DNA from 4 places in the Streptomyces sp. NPDC004610 genome. Region 1 is predicted to be linked to each of the others. Evidence: riboswitches for the same ligand, from Rfam matches in the RefSeq annotation. Region 1 holds a riboswitch; each other region holds the start of a gene.
What was found. A riboswitch is a leader RNA that binds a small molecule or an ion and turns the genes downstream of it on or off. The one in region 1 is predicted to bind cobalamin.

Region 2: another riboswitch for cobalamin. It lies ahead of ABZX40_RS31545 (DUF4430 domain-containing protein); the one in region 1 lies ahead of cobN (cobaltochelatase subunit CobN).
Region 3: another riboswitch for cobalamin. It lies ahead of ABZX40_RS20145 (ABC transporter substrate-binding protein); the one in region 1 lies ahead of cobN (cobaltochelatase subunit CobN).
Region 4: another riboswitch for cobalamin. It lies ahead of ABZX40_RS02345 (ribonucleoside-diphosphate reductase subunit alpha); the one in region 1 lies ahead of cobN (cobaltochelatase subunit CobN).

What each region holds. Positions count from the first base shown of each region.
Region 1 covers NZ_JBEXLA010000035.1:107,325-111,272, reverse strand. Annotated here, with positions in the region: gene cobN (cobaltochelatase subunit CobN) at 1-1,412, opposite strand, end outside; cobalamin riboswitch at 1,445-1,600, opposite strand; gene ABZX40_RS32015 (cobalamin biosynthesis protein CobG) at 1,669-3,183, shown strand; gene ABZX40_RS32010 (precorrin-8X methylmutase) at 3,221-3,877, shown strand; gene ABZX40_RS32005 (precorrin-2 C(20)-methyltransferase) at 3,874-3,948, shown strand, end outside.
Region 2 covers NZ_JBEXLA010000035.1:3,445-7,392, forward strand. Annotated here, with positions in the region: gene ABZX40_RS31540 (prenyltransferase/squalene oxidase repeat-containing protein) at 1-1,341, shown strand, start outside; gene ABZX40_RS31545 (DUF4430 domain-containing protein) at 1,400-1,903, opposite strand; cobalamin riboswitch at 2,005-2,124, opposite strand; cobalamin riboswitch at 2,279-2,378, shown strand; gene ABZX40_RS31550 ((2Fe-2S) ferredoxin domain-containing protein) at 2,442-2,852, shown strand; gene ABZX40_RS31555 ((2Fe-2S)-binding protein) at 2,923-3,630, shown strand; gene ABZX40_RS31560 (ABC transporter permease) at 3,726-3,948, opposite strand, start outside.
Region 3 covers NZ_JBEXLA010000017.1:8,621-12,568, reverse strand. Annotated here, with positions in the region: gene ABZX40_RS20150 (iron ABC transporter permease) at 1-578, opposite strand, end outside; gene ABZX40_RS20145 (ABC transporter substrate-binding protein) at 581-1,639, opposite strand; cobalamin riboswitch at 1,687-1,836, opposite strand; gene ABZX40_RS20140 (class I SAM-dependent methyltransferase) at 1,907-2,656, opposite strand; gene ABZX40_RS20135 (MFS transporter) at 2,653-3,867, opposite strand; gene ABZX40_RS20130 (ATP-grasp domain-containing protein) at 3,860-3,948, opposite strand, start outside.
Region 4 covers NZ_JBEXLA010000002.1:47,751-51,698, reverse strand. Annotated here, with positions in the region: gene ABZX40_RS02355 (GntR family transcriptional regulator) at 1-573, shown strand, start outside; partial or broken gene ABZX40_RS02350 (GNAT family N-acetyltransferase) at 817-1,062, shown strand; cobalamin riboswitch at 1,108-1,264, shown strand; gene ABZX40_RS02345 (ribonucleoside-diphosphate reductase subunit alpha) at 1,391-3,784, shown strand; gene ABZX40_RS02340 (ribonucleotide-diphosphate reductase subunit beta) at 3,775-3,948, shown strand, end outside.

The sequences.
Region 1 (3,948 bases):
ATCAGGAGATTGCCGTAGCGCAGCGCCGCGAGGACGATGTCGCCGTCCCCGCCCCGGCTGCGGTCCACGAACAGCTCGCCCGGCGGCGGGCCCCAGTGCTCCTCGACCGCGTCCCGCAACTCCTGCGGCAGGGTGGCGTACCAGCGGCGGTAGTCGGCGGCGGGCACCCGCACCGGGTTGCGGGCGAGCTGCTCCTCGGTGAGCCAGTCCTGGTCGTGGCCGCCCGCGTCGATCAGCGCGCGGATCAGCTCGTCGCCGTCGCCCGAGGCGAGACCCGGGACGGGCGTATCACCGAAGTCGTAGCCCTCCTCCCGCAGCCGTCGCAGCAGGGCGACGGCGCTGGCGGGGGTGTCCAGGCCGACCGCGTTGCCGATCCGGGAGTGCTTGGTCGGGTAGGCGGACAGCACCAGGGCGAGGCGCTTGGCTCCGGCCGGGATGTGGCGCAGCCGGGCGTGGCGTACGGCGATCCCGGCGACGCGGGCGGCCCGCTCGGGGTCGGCGACATAGGCGGGCAGGCCGTCGGCGTCGATCTCCTTGAAGGAGAACGGCACGGTGATCAGCCGCCCGTCGAACTCGGGTACGGCGATCTGGCTGGCGGCGTCGAGCGGGGAGACGCCCTCGTCGTTGCCGGCCCAGGCCGCGCGCGAGCCGGTCAGGCACAGCGCCTGGAGGATCGGTACGTCCAGGGCGGTGAGCGCGCCGGCGTCCCAGGACTCGTCGTCGCCGCCCGCGGACGCCTCGGCGGGCCGGGTGCCGCCCGCCGCGAGGACCGTCGTCACGATCGCGTCGGCCGCCCGCAGTTCCTCGATCAGCTCTGCTTCGGGGGCGCGCAGGGACGCCACGTACAGGGGCAGGGGGCGGCCCCCGGCGTCCTCGACGGCCGTGCAGAGGGCGTCCACGAAGGCGGTGTTGCCGCTCATGTGGTGGGCTCGGTAGTAGAGGACGGCGACGGTCGGGGCGTCGGCCGCGGGCACCCGGGCGGCGCGTTCCAGGGGACCCCAGGAGGGGGCGGATGCCGGGGCCTCGAAACCGTGGCCGGTGAGGAGCACCGTGTCGGACAGGAAGCGCGCGAGCTGCTCCAGATTGGCGGGGCCGCCGTGCGCCAGATAGGCGTGCGCCTCGGCGGCGATCCCCACGGGCACCGTGGAGGCGGCCATGAGTTGCGCGTCCGGGGCCTGTTCCCCGGTGAGGACGACGACCGGACGGCCGTCCGCGAGCAGGGTCGCCAGCCCGTCCTCCCAGGCCCGCAACCCGCCCAGCAGCCGTACGACGACCAGTTCGGCGTCGTCGAGAAGCGCGGGCAGATCGTCCAGCGGGAGCCGGGAGGGGTTGGCGAAGCGGTACGGGACCGGGCCGGTCGCCGCGCGGGCGCTGAGCAGGTCGGTGTCGGACGTCGACAGCAGAAGGATCATGCGGCGTCGGCCTTCCTCGGGGTGTCCGCGCCCCGGGCGGTGTCGGACGGCGGGAGTTCCTGACTCGCCCGGCCAAGTGGCCGGACTCACAGTGGCGGGACCGCGCCGGAGTCGCACCGGGCTTCCTCCCCTGGTCGCCGTCATGGCGATGGTGTGGATCTGATGATCCACCGAGGAGCATAGTAAGCAGCCCAGTAAGGGGCGGGAAGCGCGGGCGGGCGATACCGCCGGAATGACGATAGGTATGCTCGCCGCCATGTCCACGGCTACCTCCCGCCCATCTCCCCAGGCCACAGCGGCGCGGGAGCGCGGCGACGCCTGTCCGGGGGCCCTGCGGCTGCACCCGGCGGACGACGGGGCGCTCGCCCGGGTACGGATTCCCGGGGGTGTGCTCACCCTCCCGCAGGCCGAGGCCCTCGCCGACGCGGCCCGGCGACTGGGCGACGGGGATCTCCATCTGACCTCGCGCGGCAATGTGCAGCTGCGCGGACTGGCCGAGGGGTGCGGGGCGGAACTGGCCGCGCTGCTGGACGCGGCCGGACTGCTGCCGTCGTCCGCGCACGAGCGGGTGCGCAATGTCGTCGCCTCCCCGCTGTCCGGCCTCGACGGGCGCGGGTGCGGTGAGGTGCGGCCCTGGCTCACCGCCCTGGACGGGGAGTTGTGCGCGAGCGGGCCCGCCCGGGAGCTGTCGGGACGGTTCCTGTTCGCGCTGGACGACGGGCGCGGGGATGTGGCCGGGCTGGGCGCGGATGTAACGCTGCGGGCGGCGGCGGACGGGGGCGCGGTGCTGTGGGCGGGGCCGCTGGACGAGGAACGGTATGTCGCTGAACGGGTGTGGGTGGCCTGGCAGGACGCGCCGAGGGCGGCACGGGTGGCTGCGGAGGCGTTCGTGGGGGTTGGCCGGGGTGGGGGCGGGGTTGGTGGGGACGGGGTTGGTGGATTCAGTGGGGACGGCGGCGGGTTCAGTAGGGCCGGGGGCGGCGGGGGCGGGGGCGGCCGGGACGCCGGCGGCGGGTTCGGGCCGGACGGGGGCGGGTCCCGCCGGGACGGCCGCGGCGCTCCGGTGTGGCGGGTGGCCGAGCTGGGGGACGCGCGTGGTGCGCTGAACCGGGCGATACGGGCCCGGCTCGCGGACGCCGGGATCGGCTTCCGGGCCGCCCACGGGGAGCCCGTCGCCACGCCGGACAGCGCGGGGCCGCCGCCCGGAATCGCCGGGTCCGCCCTGTCCGTCCATGTCCCGCTGGGCCGGATCACGCCCTCGCAGTGGCGGGCGCTCATCGGTACGGCGGGGGCCGGGGAGCTGCGGCTGACACCGTGGCGCGGGGTGATCGTCCCCACGGCGGAGACGGCGTGGTCGGACAGAGCGACGCGCACGGGGACGGAACGGGGCGCCGACTTCGCAGTCGCGTCGGCCCGGCTCTCCGCCACCGGCCTGGTCACCGCGCCCGGTTCGCCCTGGTCCCGGGTCGGCGCCTGTGTCGGACGGCCCGGCTGCGCCAGGTCCCGGGCCGATGTCCGGGCGGACGCGGAACGGGCCCTCGCCGGGGCGGCCCACGCCCCGCTGCCGGTGTACTGGTCGGGCTGCGAACGCCGCTGCGGACATCCGGCGGGCGACCACATCGACGTGGTGGCGACCGCCCCGGACGGCCACGGCCGGGGCGACGGCCAGAGCTATGACGTGTCCGTGGTCACCGGCGGCCACCGGGCGCCGCCCGTCCGGGCGACCGGCCCCACCGACCTCACCACCGCCCTCACGGCCCTCGCCCACTGAGCGCCGTACGACCATCGAGAGCAGCGAGAACACCATCGTGAGCACGCACGACCACGGCCATCCGCCCGCCTACGCGTACGAGAAGGACGGCGCGGCCATCTACCGCCAGTCCTTCGCCACCATCCGCGCGGAGGCCGATCTGACGGGACTGCCCGCCGACGTCGCCCAGGTCGCCGTCCGCATGATCCACGCCTGCGGGATGGTCAATCTGGTGGCGGATCTGGCGTACTCGCCGGAGGTGGTGGCCCGTGGCCGCGCGGCGCTGCGGGCCGGTGCGCCCATCCTCTGCGATGTGCGGATGGTGGCGAGCGGGGTGACCCGCAAGCGGCTGCCCGTGGACAACGAGGTGCTGTGCACGCTCTCCGACCCGGCCGTCCCCGCACTGGCCGCCCGGCTCGGCACCACCCGCAGCGCCGCCGCGCTGGAGCTGTGGCGGGACCGGCTGGACGGCGCGGTCGTCGCCGTCGGCAACGCCCCCACCGCTCTCTTCCGGCTGCTGGAGATGATCGACGAGGGGGCGCCCCGCCCGGCGGCGGTGATCGGTGTCCCGGTCGGTTTCATCGGTGCCGCCGAGTCCAAGGACGCGCTCGCGGCCCACCCGTCCGGCCTGGACCACCTGGTCGTGCGCGGCCGTCGCGGGGGCAGCGCGCTCGCCGCCGCCGCGCTCAACGCGATGGCGAGCGAGGAAGAATGAGCGGCGGGACGAACGACACGGGGCGGCTGTACGGCGTCGGGCTGGGGCCCGGTGATCCGTCGCTGATGACC
Region 2 (3,948 bases), 100 kb from region 1:
ACCCTGCCCGCCGCGGCCACCGCCACCCCCGCCCAGATCGCCACCTCCAAGACCAACGGGGTCGCCTACCTCAAGACCCTCCAGGCCGCCGACGGCTCCTACGCCGGGTCGGGGCTGTCCAACGAGTGGGCGTTCAGCGCCTTCGCCGCGGCAGGCACCGCCGCCGTGGACGTCACCCCGGGCGGCGACACCACCAAGAACGCCAGAACCGTCTACCGCACCCTGCTCTCCACCAGCGGCTGGCCGTCCGCCTCCCCCGTCGTCACCGACTACGAGCGCGCCACCCTCAACGCCTACGCGGCCGGCATCGACCCGGCCCGCGTCTCCGCCTCCCGCAATCTGATCGCCGAGATCTACCGCTACTGGCAGACCGCCGAACCCGGCTACTTCGGCCCCTCCGCCACCTTCAACGGCACCGTGTTCGCGGCACTCGCCCTGAACGGGGCGAAGACCCAGGCCGGTCAGGTCCGGATCCCGCAGGCGCTGCGGGACGCGATCGTCACCCGGCTGCGCGCCAACCAGCACAACGACGGCGGCTGGAACTACAGCAAGGCCGAGGGCAACCCCACCCAGCTCGCCGCCGCCGGCGACATCGACATGACCGGCGCCGCGATGGCCGCGCTGTGCGTGTCCGGCGTCCCGAACACCGACCCCGACATCACCCAGGCCAAGGCGTTCCTCAAGAGCAAGCTGGTCGCGAACAGCGGTGCCTTCAACGCCATGTTCGGGGTGAACACCGACTCCAACGGCTGGGCGGTGTCCGGCCTCAACGCCTGCGGCATCAACCCGCAGACCGGTGACTTCCTCACCTCCCTGGGCAAGACCCCGGTGGACTTCCTCATCGCCCAGCAGTTCAACCCGGGCGGCGGCTTCAAGTACCTCCCCACCGACACCGCCCCCTCCGCCTACGCCTCCATCGACGGGCTGCGCGCGGTCGCGGGCGGCGGCTTCACCTCCGCCCCGCCCGTCCCCACCACCGCCGGTGCCCCGCAGTGGGTGGGCCAGAGCACCTTCACCTCCGGTACGGCGACCCGGCTCGCCCTGACGGTCGACGACGGCGCCGGCGGCCTCAAGGTGTGCTCGGTCGCCGTCACCCCGACCGGGACGACCACCACCCTGGGCGCGGTCCTGGACGCGGCGACCACCGCCGCCACCCCGGCAGGCTGTGTCACCTCGGTCACCCCGGCCTCCGGCACCGGCCCGGTCACCGCGGTCAACGGCAAGGCCAACAGCGGATCCAGCACCTGGAAGGTCAGCATCGACGGCTCGGCGTTCACCGCGGCGACCCGGCAGACCACGGTCAATGTGGGCGACACCCTGGCGGTGCGCTGGGGCGCCTGACAGCCGTGCGGGCCGGGGACGCGGCTGCCGCCGTCCCCGGCCCGCACGGGCGGTACGGCTAGAACGCGGTCCAGGTGAAGGCGACCTTGTCCCCCGCGTTCAGCTCGAACTGGCAGCCGCCGACCGGGGTCGGGGTGCCGTTGACGGAGATGTTCCAGTAGGCGACCCCGCCGCCGCTGACGTCCTTGATGGACTCCACGAAGAAGTCCTCGAAGGACGGGTACCAGCTGCCGTCCCAGGTGAAGTGGTGCTTGCGGGCCGCGTCGTCGAGGGCGGCCGTGGGCGTCGGCACGGCGCTGGGGTGGGCGCCGCCGTTGGTGCCGTCGCATCTGTGGGTGCCGCCGGTGGCGGTGGTCACCTCATGGCCCTTCGTCCGGACCTTCCCCTTGAACAGCAGCCCGTCGGGGCCCTGCACGGTGAGGGAGACCCGGACCGGGGCGTTGGTGTTCACCGTGGCCGGGTCGGCATGGGCGACGGCCGGGGCGGAGGCCAGGGTGAGCCCGAGGACGGATGCGGCGATCAGGGTGCGGGACGAGCGGGGAGCGAGGGTGGAGCGGCGCATGAGATGCCTTCCTGGTGACGGAGGGCCGGCCGCGCGGCAGGGAGCCACCGGCCCTGACAGGGCGGTGTCTCCCGGCTTCACGCTGCGGACCATGACAGGGGGAAGCGATAGGTCACGCACGCCGGGTATCCCGACTCACGGCCGTCCCACGGCCGTTCACGGTTGCAGGTCAGCGCCGGATTCCCACCGGCTTCCCCCGCACGTGCGCCTCTTCTGTTGTGGTGCCCGGCCCCTCGGGACCGGCCGCGGTGATGCTACCGGGACGACCCGTCCGGAAACAGTCACTTCGGAAAGCCGCTCCCGCCCGACCCGAGGCCCTCTGGGACACCGCCCGCCCGGATGCGATGATGATCGCGGACCAGGCGACGGCGGTCCGAGGAAGCCGGTGAGAATCCGGCGCGGTCCCGCCACTGTGACCGAAGCGCGCACCCCGGCCGACCCACCACCGGACGCCCGCCTCGGCAGCCAGACACTCATACGCTGTCGCCTCCTCGACGGACCCCGGGGCGGATCTCCCCGGAGAGAGGCAGGGCGTGGCATGACCACGACTCCGGCCGAACGGCCGACCCGCACCACCGACCCCGCACCACCGGCACCCTGCCGGATCGTCGTCTGCCGTGACTGCTGCTGCGGCAGCCCCAAGGTGACCGGCGTCGACCACGCCGCCCAGACCGCCCGGCTGCGCTCCGGCGCCCCGGTCCGGATCTCCGACTGCCTCGATGTCTGCGACCAGGCCAATGTGGTGGTCGTCCAGCCCTCCGCCGAGGGCCGGGCCGCCGGAGGCCACCCGGTGTGGCTGGGCCTGGTCAACGACCCCGACGCCACGGAGGACATCCTCACCTGGGTCCGCTCCGGCGGCCCCGGCGTCACACCTGCGCCACCGATCCTGGACCTGTATGTGTTCCGCCCACCGCGGCGCGGGGCGACCCCCGTCGGGGAGGAGCAGTGAACGCCCCGGCACCCGGCCCGGCGGAAGGCCGTGAACACCCGGTGTGGCACCGCCCCTTCGGGGCGCTGAGATGAACACCCCCGCCCCCGGCCCGACCCCACGCGCCGCCGTCCCCGCCGAGACCGTGGCCCGCGCCCTCGCCGACGTAGCCGCCCTCGGCGGGTTCTTCAGCCTCCCCACCGAAGGCCCCGCCACCGGCTGGCACCCCGTTCAGGAGTCGTACGACCGCGGCTTCGGGGATCTGGCGCGCGCGGTCGCCGACCGCTACCGGACCGGGGAACTCCGCGTCGGCGTCTCCATCGCCCACCTCGGTCACGCCGCCCGGCTCTGGTCCCCGGCGCTGGCCTGCGCCCTGCTGCACGGCATCGTCCTCGATCTCACCTCCCTCCAGCGGGCCGACGACGGGCCCCGTCTGCGACTGGCGCGGCCCTCCGGCTGGTACGCCGACCGGCTGCCCGACCCCGCCGCCGCCCTCGGTGACCAGGTCGCGGCCCAACTGCGGGCCTTCGCCGCCGGACTGGACACCAAGGTCGCGCCCCGCCTGCTGGACGGCAACTCCGGGTCCGCCCTCGCCGAAGCGGCCCGCGCCCTGCTGGCCGCCCACCCCGGCCGACGGGCCCCGCTCACCGCCCTCGCCGGTGACCTGCTCACCCGGGGACGGCTCGCCGGGACGGGCCGCTTCACCGGAGCGGACCTGGCCTTCCGCCGCCGCAGCTGCTGTCTCTACTACCGCACCCCGGCCGGGGCGAAGTGCGGTGACTGCTGCCTGGGCGGCTAGGGGGAGTCCGACGGATATCCGGGCGGCGAGCGCGCGTGCCGGGCGTCGCGACGCCGCGGAGATCCGTCGGACACCCTCTGGCCCCGCTCGTCCGGTCAGGTGCCGTTCAGCGCCACCGTCGGATGCAGCCGTGACGCCCGCACCGCCGGATACAGACCCGCCAGGGCCCCGATGAACAGCGTCGCGGCGAGACCGCCCGCCGGGGCCCAGAGCGGCACCACCGGCCGCCAGTCCTGGGCGAGCGCGAAACCGTACGTGGCGGCCGTGCCCAGCAGCGCGCCCGCCGCCCCGCCCAGCGCCGACAGCAGCAGCGACTCC
Region 3 (3,948 bases), on a different contig from region 1:
TTGCCCCGGTCGGCGGTGAGCAGCAGCAGATTCATCGCCGCGGTGAGCACCGCCGCGATCGCCACCCCGGCCAGCACCAGCCGTACGGAGGTGATCCGGCCGCCGGTGCGGGCGGTGGCGTACACCAGCATCAGTGAGCCCAGGGCGCCCGCGAAGGCCGCCACCGAGAGCGACACCGGCCCCAGCACGGTCAGCCCGAACACGATCACCACGACCGCCCCGAGCGACGCCCCGGAGGACACCCCGAGGAGATAGGGCTCGGCCAGCGGATTGCGCAGCAGGGCCTGCATCGCCGTCCCCACCACCGCGAGCCCGGCACCGGCCACCGCGCCCAGCAGCACCCGCGGCGCGCGCACGTCCAGCACGATGGTCTCCCGGGCCCCGGACCAGTCCGGCTCGACCCAGCCCGCGCCCAGCGCGTGGGTGACGATCCCCCACACCTGCCCCGGCGGCACCGGCACCGAGCCGATGGCCAGCGCCGCCGTCATGGAGGCCAGCAGCAGGAGGGTGAGGATGAGCAGCGTCCCGGTGAGCGTCAGCCGCCGCCCCACCGCCCCGGCCCGGTCGGCGACGGGCAGCGTCACTCGAAGCGCTCCGGGTGCAGCGCGGGCGCCAGGTCCTCGACGGCGTACGCCGACCGGATACCGACCAGGGCCGCCGTCAGCGGCAGTACCGTGAACCGCTCGTTCTTGATGGCCGGTACGTCCGCGAGGGCGGGCTGCGCGAGCAGGAACTCCTTCTTCCGTTCGACGCTGCCCGCCCCGGCGTAGTCGTAGATGGCGATGACCTCGGGCTTGCGCTCGACGACCTGCTCCCAGGAGACGTCCCCGAAGACCTCGTCCAGGTCGGCGAAGACGTTCTCGCCGCCCGCCAGCCGGATCAGCTCGCTGCCCAGCCCCTTGCCGCCCGCCGTGAACGCGGACTTGTCGCCGCTGTCGTAGACGAACACCGGCACCGGGTCCGCGCCCTCGACGGCGGCGGACGCCTTCTCCACCCGGTCCTCAAGGTCGGCGACCAGGTCGTCCGCCCGCTGCGGCACCCCGAAGATGTCGCCGACGGTGCGGATCTCGTCGTAGGTGTCCTTCATGGTCACCGACTGGTTCTCGGCGCAGTACTCGCGGTTGAGGTAGGTGTCGATGCCCGTGTCGGTGAACGCCTTGCGGGAGCGGCCCTCGTTGTCGGCGAAGGCGCTGCCGTAGCCGCCGTAGACCAGATCGGGTTCGGCCTCCAGGATCGTCTCGAACGACGGTTCCTTCTCGGCCAGTTCCGGGATCGCCTCGAAATCGGCCTCCAGTTCGGGCAGTACCGCCGAGTCGGGGAACGCGGTGCCGACCATGCGGTCCTTCAGGCCCAGCGCGAGCATCAGCTCCGCCGGGTGCTGGTGGATGGTGACGACCCGCTCGGGCGGGGCGTCGTAGGTCGTGCTCACCCCGCAGTTCTCGACGGTGAGGGGGAACCCGGCGGCCTTCGTGCCCGACGGTTTCGGGTCGTCGGCTGCCGGGTCGTCCGAGGCGCCGCAGCCGGCGGCGAGCAGCATCGCCGACAGGGCGAGCGCCGTGACCCGTACGGCACGGGCGGGCACATGGGCAGGCACCCGGGCAGGGGTGGACAGCGGGGGACGGGACAGGCCGTCGTACACGGTGAAGCCTCCTGGGGAGTCCGCGCTCCTCGGAACGGGCCCGCGACAGGCCAGTGTCCTGACTCCCGGATCGACGTTCTCCCCCCGCCTTCCCGCGCCGCGCGCAGTGGCATGCAGAAGGGTGCACTCCCCGGTCACAGTGGCGGGACCGTGCCGGACTCGCACCGGCTTCCTGATTCCCGTCGCGGTGTTGACCTCGTGATCCTACGTTCCGTCCGGTCCTGGTCAAAGGTCGGGGATGTCACACCCCGGGCTCCGGCGGACCCCTTACGCCTCGCGGACCGCCCGCAGCACCAGCCGCTCCGCGTTCTCGTCGTAGGGGCGGCCGTCGAAGCCGCCGAAGATCTCCACCCGGCCGAACCCGGCCTCCTCGGCCATCCGCCGCAGCTCCACCGCGCTGTAGACGAACCACACCAGGGTGGCCCGGGTCACCCGGTCGCCCCGCACCAGCACCCAGTCGCTGCGCAGCCGCGCCCAGTCGTCCAGCACGGTATCCGTCTGCACCATCAGATCCTCCCCGCGCCGCACCACCTTCGGCGGGGTCACCCGGCGGGCCAGCAGTTCCTTGCCCGCGAGATCCAGCACCAGCGTGCCGCCCGGCACGAGGCAGTCGTACATGGTCCGCAGCACCCGCGCGTTGTCCGCCGGGTCCTCGAAGTAGCCGAACGAGGTGAACAGATTGAGGACGATGTCGAAGGCGCCGGGCGCGCTGTAGGCGCGGGCGTCGGCGCGGACATGGGTGACCTCGGCGCCCGACCCGGCCGCGTGCTTGTGGGCCCGCTCCAGCAGGGGCGCGCTGCGGTCCACCCCGGTGACGATGTGGCCGCGCAGGGCCAGCGGCACGGTGAACACCCCCGGACCGCAGCACAGGTCCAGGACCCGGGAGGCCGCCGGGAAGGCCAGCAGGGGTGAGCCGCCGACGAGTTCGGCGGCCTGGGTGTGGCGCTGCTCGGAGAAGAGGAAGTCATGGAACTCGGTCCAGAAGTCGTCGTCCTGGAACCCGCCGGTCTCGGTCATGAGGGCTCGGTCTCCTTCGTCGTGGAGGGGATCACCGCGGCGGGCCGGGGGCCGCGGCGCAGGGTCAGCAGCAGCGGGGGCAGCAGCAGGCACTGGGCGGCGGCCAGCAGCCAGAAGGCGCCGGTGTTCCCGGCCTGTGCGCCGAGCCCGTAGAGCTGGCCGCCCAGGATGCCGCTGGCGCAGGCGCCGAGTCCCGCCGCCAGCCGCTGCTGGCCGAAGACCACCGCGTCGGAGCGGGGGCTGCGGGCCAGTGCCTCCAGGTCGTTCTTGAGGAACAGCACGATGTCGCCCAGCGTGATCAGCGCCCCGCCCGCCAGCAGTGCCGGACGGCTCCCGACGGCCAGCACCGCCAGCCCGCCCGCCAGCCCCGCGAACCCGACCGCGAGGGCGAGCGCGTACGGCATCCGGCGGATCAGGCCCGACGCGAGCGGCTGGACGACGATCACCAGGGCGAAGCACAGCAGCAGCACCAGGCTGTAGAACGCGCTGGAGGCCCGCTCGACCGCGTACACCGCCAGGAAGTGCTGGAAGTGGAAGTAGAGGTAGAAGGCGAGGAGGTTGGCGGCGAAGGGCAGGGCCGCCACCCCGGTCAGCAGCCCGCCGGGGGCACCGCCCGTATGCCCCTCGCCGACCGCCGGGAGCCGGGCGTGCCCGACGGTGACCAGCGCGAACAGCGCGGTCACCGCGACGAACAGCCAGCCCGGCGACGACAGCACGAACGGCCCGGCGATGAGCGGACCGACCGCCATCCCGGCGTTGAGCGCCGCGTTGCCCGCCGACAGGAACGCCGGCCGGCGCTCCTCGGCCACCCCGTGCACCAGATAGGCCTTGTTCGCCGGCAGATACAGCGCCGCCCCGCAGCACGTCAGGATCAGCGCCGGGACCGCCAGCGGCGGCCAGCGCAGCGCCGCCAGCATGCCCAGGAACCCGGCCGTGCGGATCACCAGCGCCCACAGCATCGTGCGGCGCAGCCCGATCCGGTCGGCCAGCGCCCCGCCCGCGATCCCGCCGGAGAACTGCACCAGCGACGCCGCCGCGAGCACCACCCCGACCGTGCCGAGCCCCATCCCGAGCCGCTCGTGCAGGAACACCGACATGAACGGCAGCACCATGAAACTGCCGAGCGGGATCAGGAACGAGCTGAGCAGCAGAAAGCGCAGCGGCCCGGTGAGGGTGGCGAGCCACCGCCCGCCGGGGACCGCTTCACCCATCCGACGGCCGTTCGCGGAACGGCTCGGTGAGCACCCGCACCCCGTTCGCGGCGGCCACCGCCCGGTGGGTGGCCAGCTCGG
Region 4 (3,948 bases), on a different contig from region 1:
GCCGGATCAGGGACGTACGTCCGCAAGCCACGCCCACGGCTCCGTATGGTCCGCTCCCGCCACCGCGAACGGCGTGGCGGTTCACCGTTCCGCGCCGACATGAAGGAGCAGGGCAGGACCGGCACCTGGGAGGCGCACAGCGCCGCCCGCACCCCCGCCCCGGAACGCATCGCGGAGCGCCTGGCCATCGAGCCCGGAGACCTCTGCGTCTTCACACGGTACGAGTTCCTCGGCGACGGTCAGCCGGTCCAGCTCTCCGAGTCGTGGGAGCCCATGGCGATCACGGACGGCACTCCGGTCGTACTCCCCGAGATGGGTCCGCTCGCGGGCATGGGGGTGGTCGAGCGCATGCGGTCCCTCGGTGTCGTCATCGACACCGCCGTCGAGATCCCGCGCCCCGGCCGCGCCACCCAGGAACAGGCCAACCTGCTCGGCATCAACCTCGGCGACCTGCTGCTCACGATCGAGCGCACCTACTACGACACGGACGGACGCCCCATCGAGACGGCGGACATCGCCGTGCCGAACGTGCGCTGGGAAGTCGCGTACGAGTTCGGGGTCGACCGGTCCTGACGAGGAGACGGCGCCCACGGGCCCAACCAGCCACCCTCTGAACGCCGAGCACCCCCACCCCCCTAAGGGGCGCTGGGGGTGCCCCCTCTGGGGGTGGGGGTGCCCCCTCTGGGGGAGAACTGCGCGACCAGCCCACCACGACCCGCACCCGGCATCCCACCCCCACGCACCGGCGTTCCCGACCGAGCCGCCGACACCGTGATCTTCATCGCACCCGGCGGGACGCCCGCCGCCGCGAGCGACGAGGCCGAGATCCGCATCCTCGCCGTCGCGCCCAAAGCCCGGCGTCACGGCATCGGTGAGGCCCTCGTCCGGGCCTGCATCGCTCGCCCCGGCGCGGAGCGCATCGTGCTGTCCACGCAGAGCGGGATGCACGCCGCCCACCGCCTCTACGAACGGCTCGGTTTCGTCCGTACCCCGCACCGGGACTGGAATCCCGTGCCGCACCTGGACGACCTCACTCTTCTCACCTACGAGTTGACACTGTGAAACCGGCGCGACACAACATCTGGGGGTGACACGGCGACCGGGCACTACATGTATGCTCATGCTCGCTGTCGCCGCAGGGGAATCCGGTGCGAATCCGGAACTGTCCCGCAACGGTGTACATGTGCGTATTCGCGGTGCCATCCAGCCCCGTGTCAGCACGCCATGGCCAGTCCGAGGACCTGCCGACAGTGCGCCCGGCCACCCGGCCCGGGTGCCATGACGTCCGGGCCTCGTGGAATGGGCCGGTGGACGCGACGCGTACCCGCGCTCGTGCGTCACCGCCCCCTGCCCTCCCCGAGGCCCCGTGCCGAGCGAGGGAGAGCCCCACGTGACGATCGCGCCAGCAGACCCGGCTTCAGCAGTCACCCCCGCGGCTACCGCCACGGAGCCCGACGGTCCCGGAACCGCCCTCCTGCGGACGCTGACGACGCTGACCGCCGACCTCCCCGACGCCGACCCCGGCCGGGTGGCCGCCGCCGCGCTGCGGGGCCGTTCCGCCCGCGCGGACGAGGCGGAGTTGCGGGAGCTGGCGACCGAGGCCGCTGCCGGGCTGATCTCCGAGGACCCCGCCTACTCCCGGCTGGCCGCCCGGCTGCTGACCCTCACCATCGCCGCCGAGGCCGCCTCGCAGGGTGTCACCACCTTCACCGGGTCGGTGGCGACCGGTCACCGCGAGGGCCTGATCGCCGACCGCACCCACGATTTCGTACAGACGTACGCGGAGCGGCTCGACGGCCTCATCGATCCGACCGCCGACGACCTCTTCGGCTACTTCGGGCTGCGCACCCTGCACAGCCGCTACCTGCTGCGCCACCCCATCACCCGCAAGGTGATCGAGACCCCCCAGCACTTCCTGCTGCGGGTGGCGGCCGGGCTGGCGGAGGACGGGACCGTCCGCGCGCTGGACGAGGTGGCGGCCCTCTACCGGCTGATGAGCCGGCTGGACTACCTCCCCTCCTCCCCCACCCTCTTCAACTCCGGCACCCGCCACCCCCAGATGTCCTCCTGCTACCTCCTCGACTCCCCCAAGGACGAGCTGGACTCCATCTACGACCGCTACCACCAGGTCGCCCGGCTCTCCAAGCACGCCGGCGGCATCGGGCTGTCGTACTCCCGGATCCGGTCACGCGGTTCGCTGATCCGGGGCACCAACGGGCACTCCAACGGGATCGTGCCGTTCCTGAAGACGCTGGACGCCTCGGTGGCCGCCGTGAACCAGGGCGGGCGGCGCAAGGGCGCGGCGGCGGTGTACCTGGAGACCTGGCACTCCGACATCGAGGAGTTCCTGGAGCTGCGCGACAACACCGGTGAGGATGCCCGGCGTACCCACAATCTGAATCTCGCGCACTGGGTGCCGGACGAGTTCATGCGGCGGGTCGACTCCGACGGCGTCTGGTCGCTGTTCTCCCCGGCGGATGTGCCGGAGCTGGTGGATCTGTGGGGGGACGAGTTCGACGCGGCCTATCGGGCGGCGGAGGCGAAGGGGCTGGCGCGCAAGACCCTGCCCGCCCGCGATCTGTACGGGCGCATGATGCGCACCCTCGCCCAGACCGGCAACGGCTGGATGACCTTCAAGGACGCCGCCAACCGCACCGCCAACCAGACCGCCGAGCCCGGCCAGGTCGTCCACTCCTCCAATCTCTGCACGGAGATCCTGGAGGTGACGGACGACGGCGAGACGGCCGTCTGCAATCTCGGGTCGGTCAATCTCGGCGCCTTCGTCGACCAGGCCACCGGGGACATCGACTGGGAGCGGCTGGACGAGACCGTCCGTACCGCCGTGACCTTCCTCGACCGGGTCGTGGACATCAACTTCTACCCGACCGAGCAGGCGGGCCGCTCCAACTCCCGCTGGCGGCCGGTCGGCCTGGGCGCGATGGGCCTCCAGGACGTCTTCTTCAAGCTGCGGCTGCCCTTCGACTCGCCGGAGGCGAAGGCGCTGTCCACCCGGATCGCCGAGCGGATCATGCTGGCCGCGTACGAGGCGTCCGCCGATCTCGCCGAGCGGGTCGGCCCGCTGCCTGCCTGGGAGAAGACCCGTACCGCCCGAGGGGTGCTGCACCCCGACCACTACGGGGTCACCACCGCCTGGCCCGAGCGGTGGGCCGCGCTGCGGGAACGTATCGCCGTCACCGGGCTGCGCAACTCCCTGCTGCTGGCCATCGCCCCGACCGCGACCATCGCCTCCATCGCCGGGGTGTACGAGTGCATCGAGCCGCAGGTGTCCAACCTGTTCAAGCGCGAGACGCTGTCGGGTGAGTTCCTCCAGGTGAACTCCTATCTGGTGCAGGATCTGAAGAACCTGGGGGTGTGGGACGCGCGGACCCGGGAGGCGCTGCGCGAGGCCAATGGGTCGGTGCAGGGCTTCGGGTGGATCCCGGAGGAGGTGCGGGGGCTGTACCGGACCGCCTGGGAGATCCCGCAGCGCGGTCTGATCGACATGGCCGCCGCCCGTACCCCGTATCTGGACCAGTCCCAGTCGCTGAATCTGTTCCTGGAGACGCCGACCATCGGGAAGCTCTCCTCGATGTACGTCTACGCCTGGAAGCAGGGGCTGAAGACCACGTACTACCTGCGCTCGCGTCCGGCGACCCGGATCGCGCGCGCCGCCCAGGGGCAGAGCCGCCCCGAGCAGTCCATCCCCCTCCAGCAGGCCGCCGCCGACCCCGAGGCCGTCGCCTGCTCCCTGGAGAACCCCGAGTCCTGCGAGGCATGCCAGTAATGTCCACCCACCGAAGCCAGAACCTGCTCGACCCCGGGTTCGAGCTGACCCTCCGGCCGATGCGCTACCCCGACTTCTACGAGCGCTACCGGGACGCCATCAAGAACACCTGGACGGTCGAGGAGGTCGATCTCCACTCGGACGTCGCCGATCTGGCGAAGCTC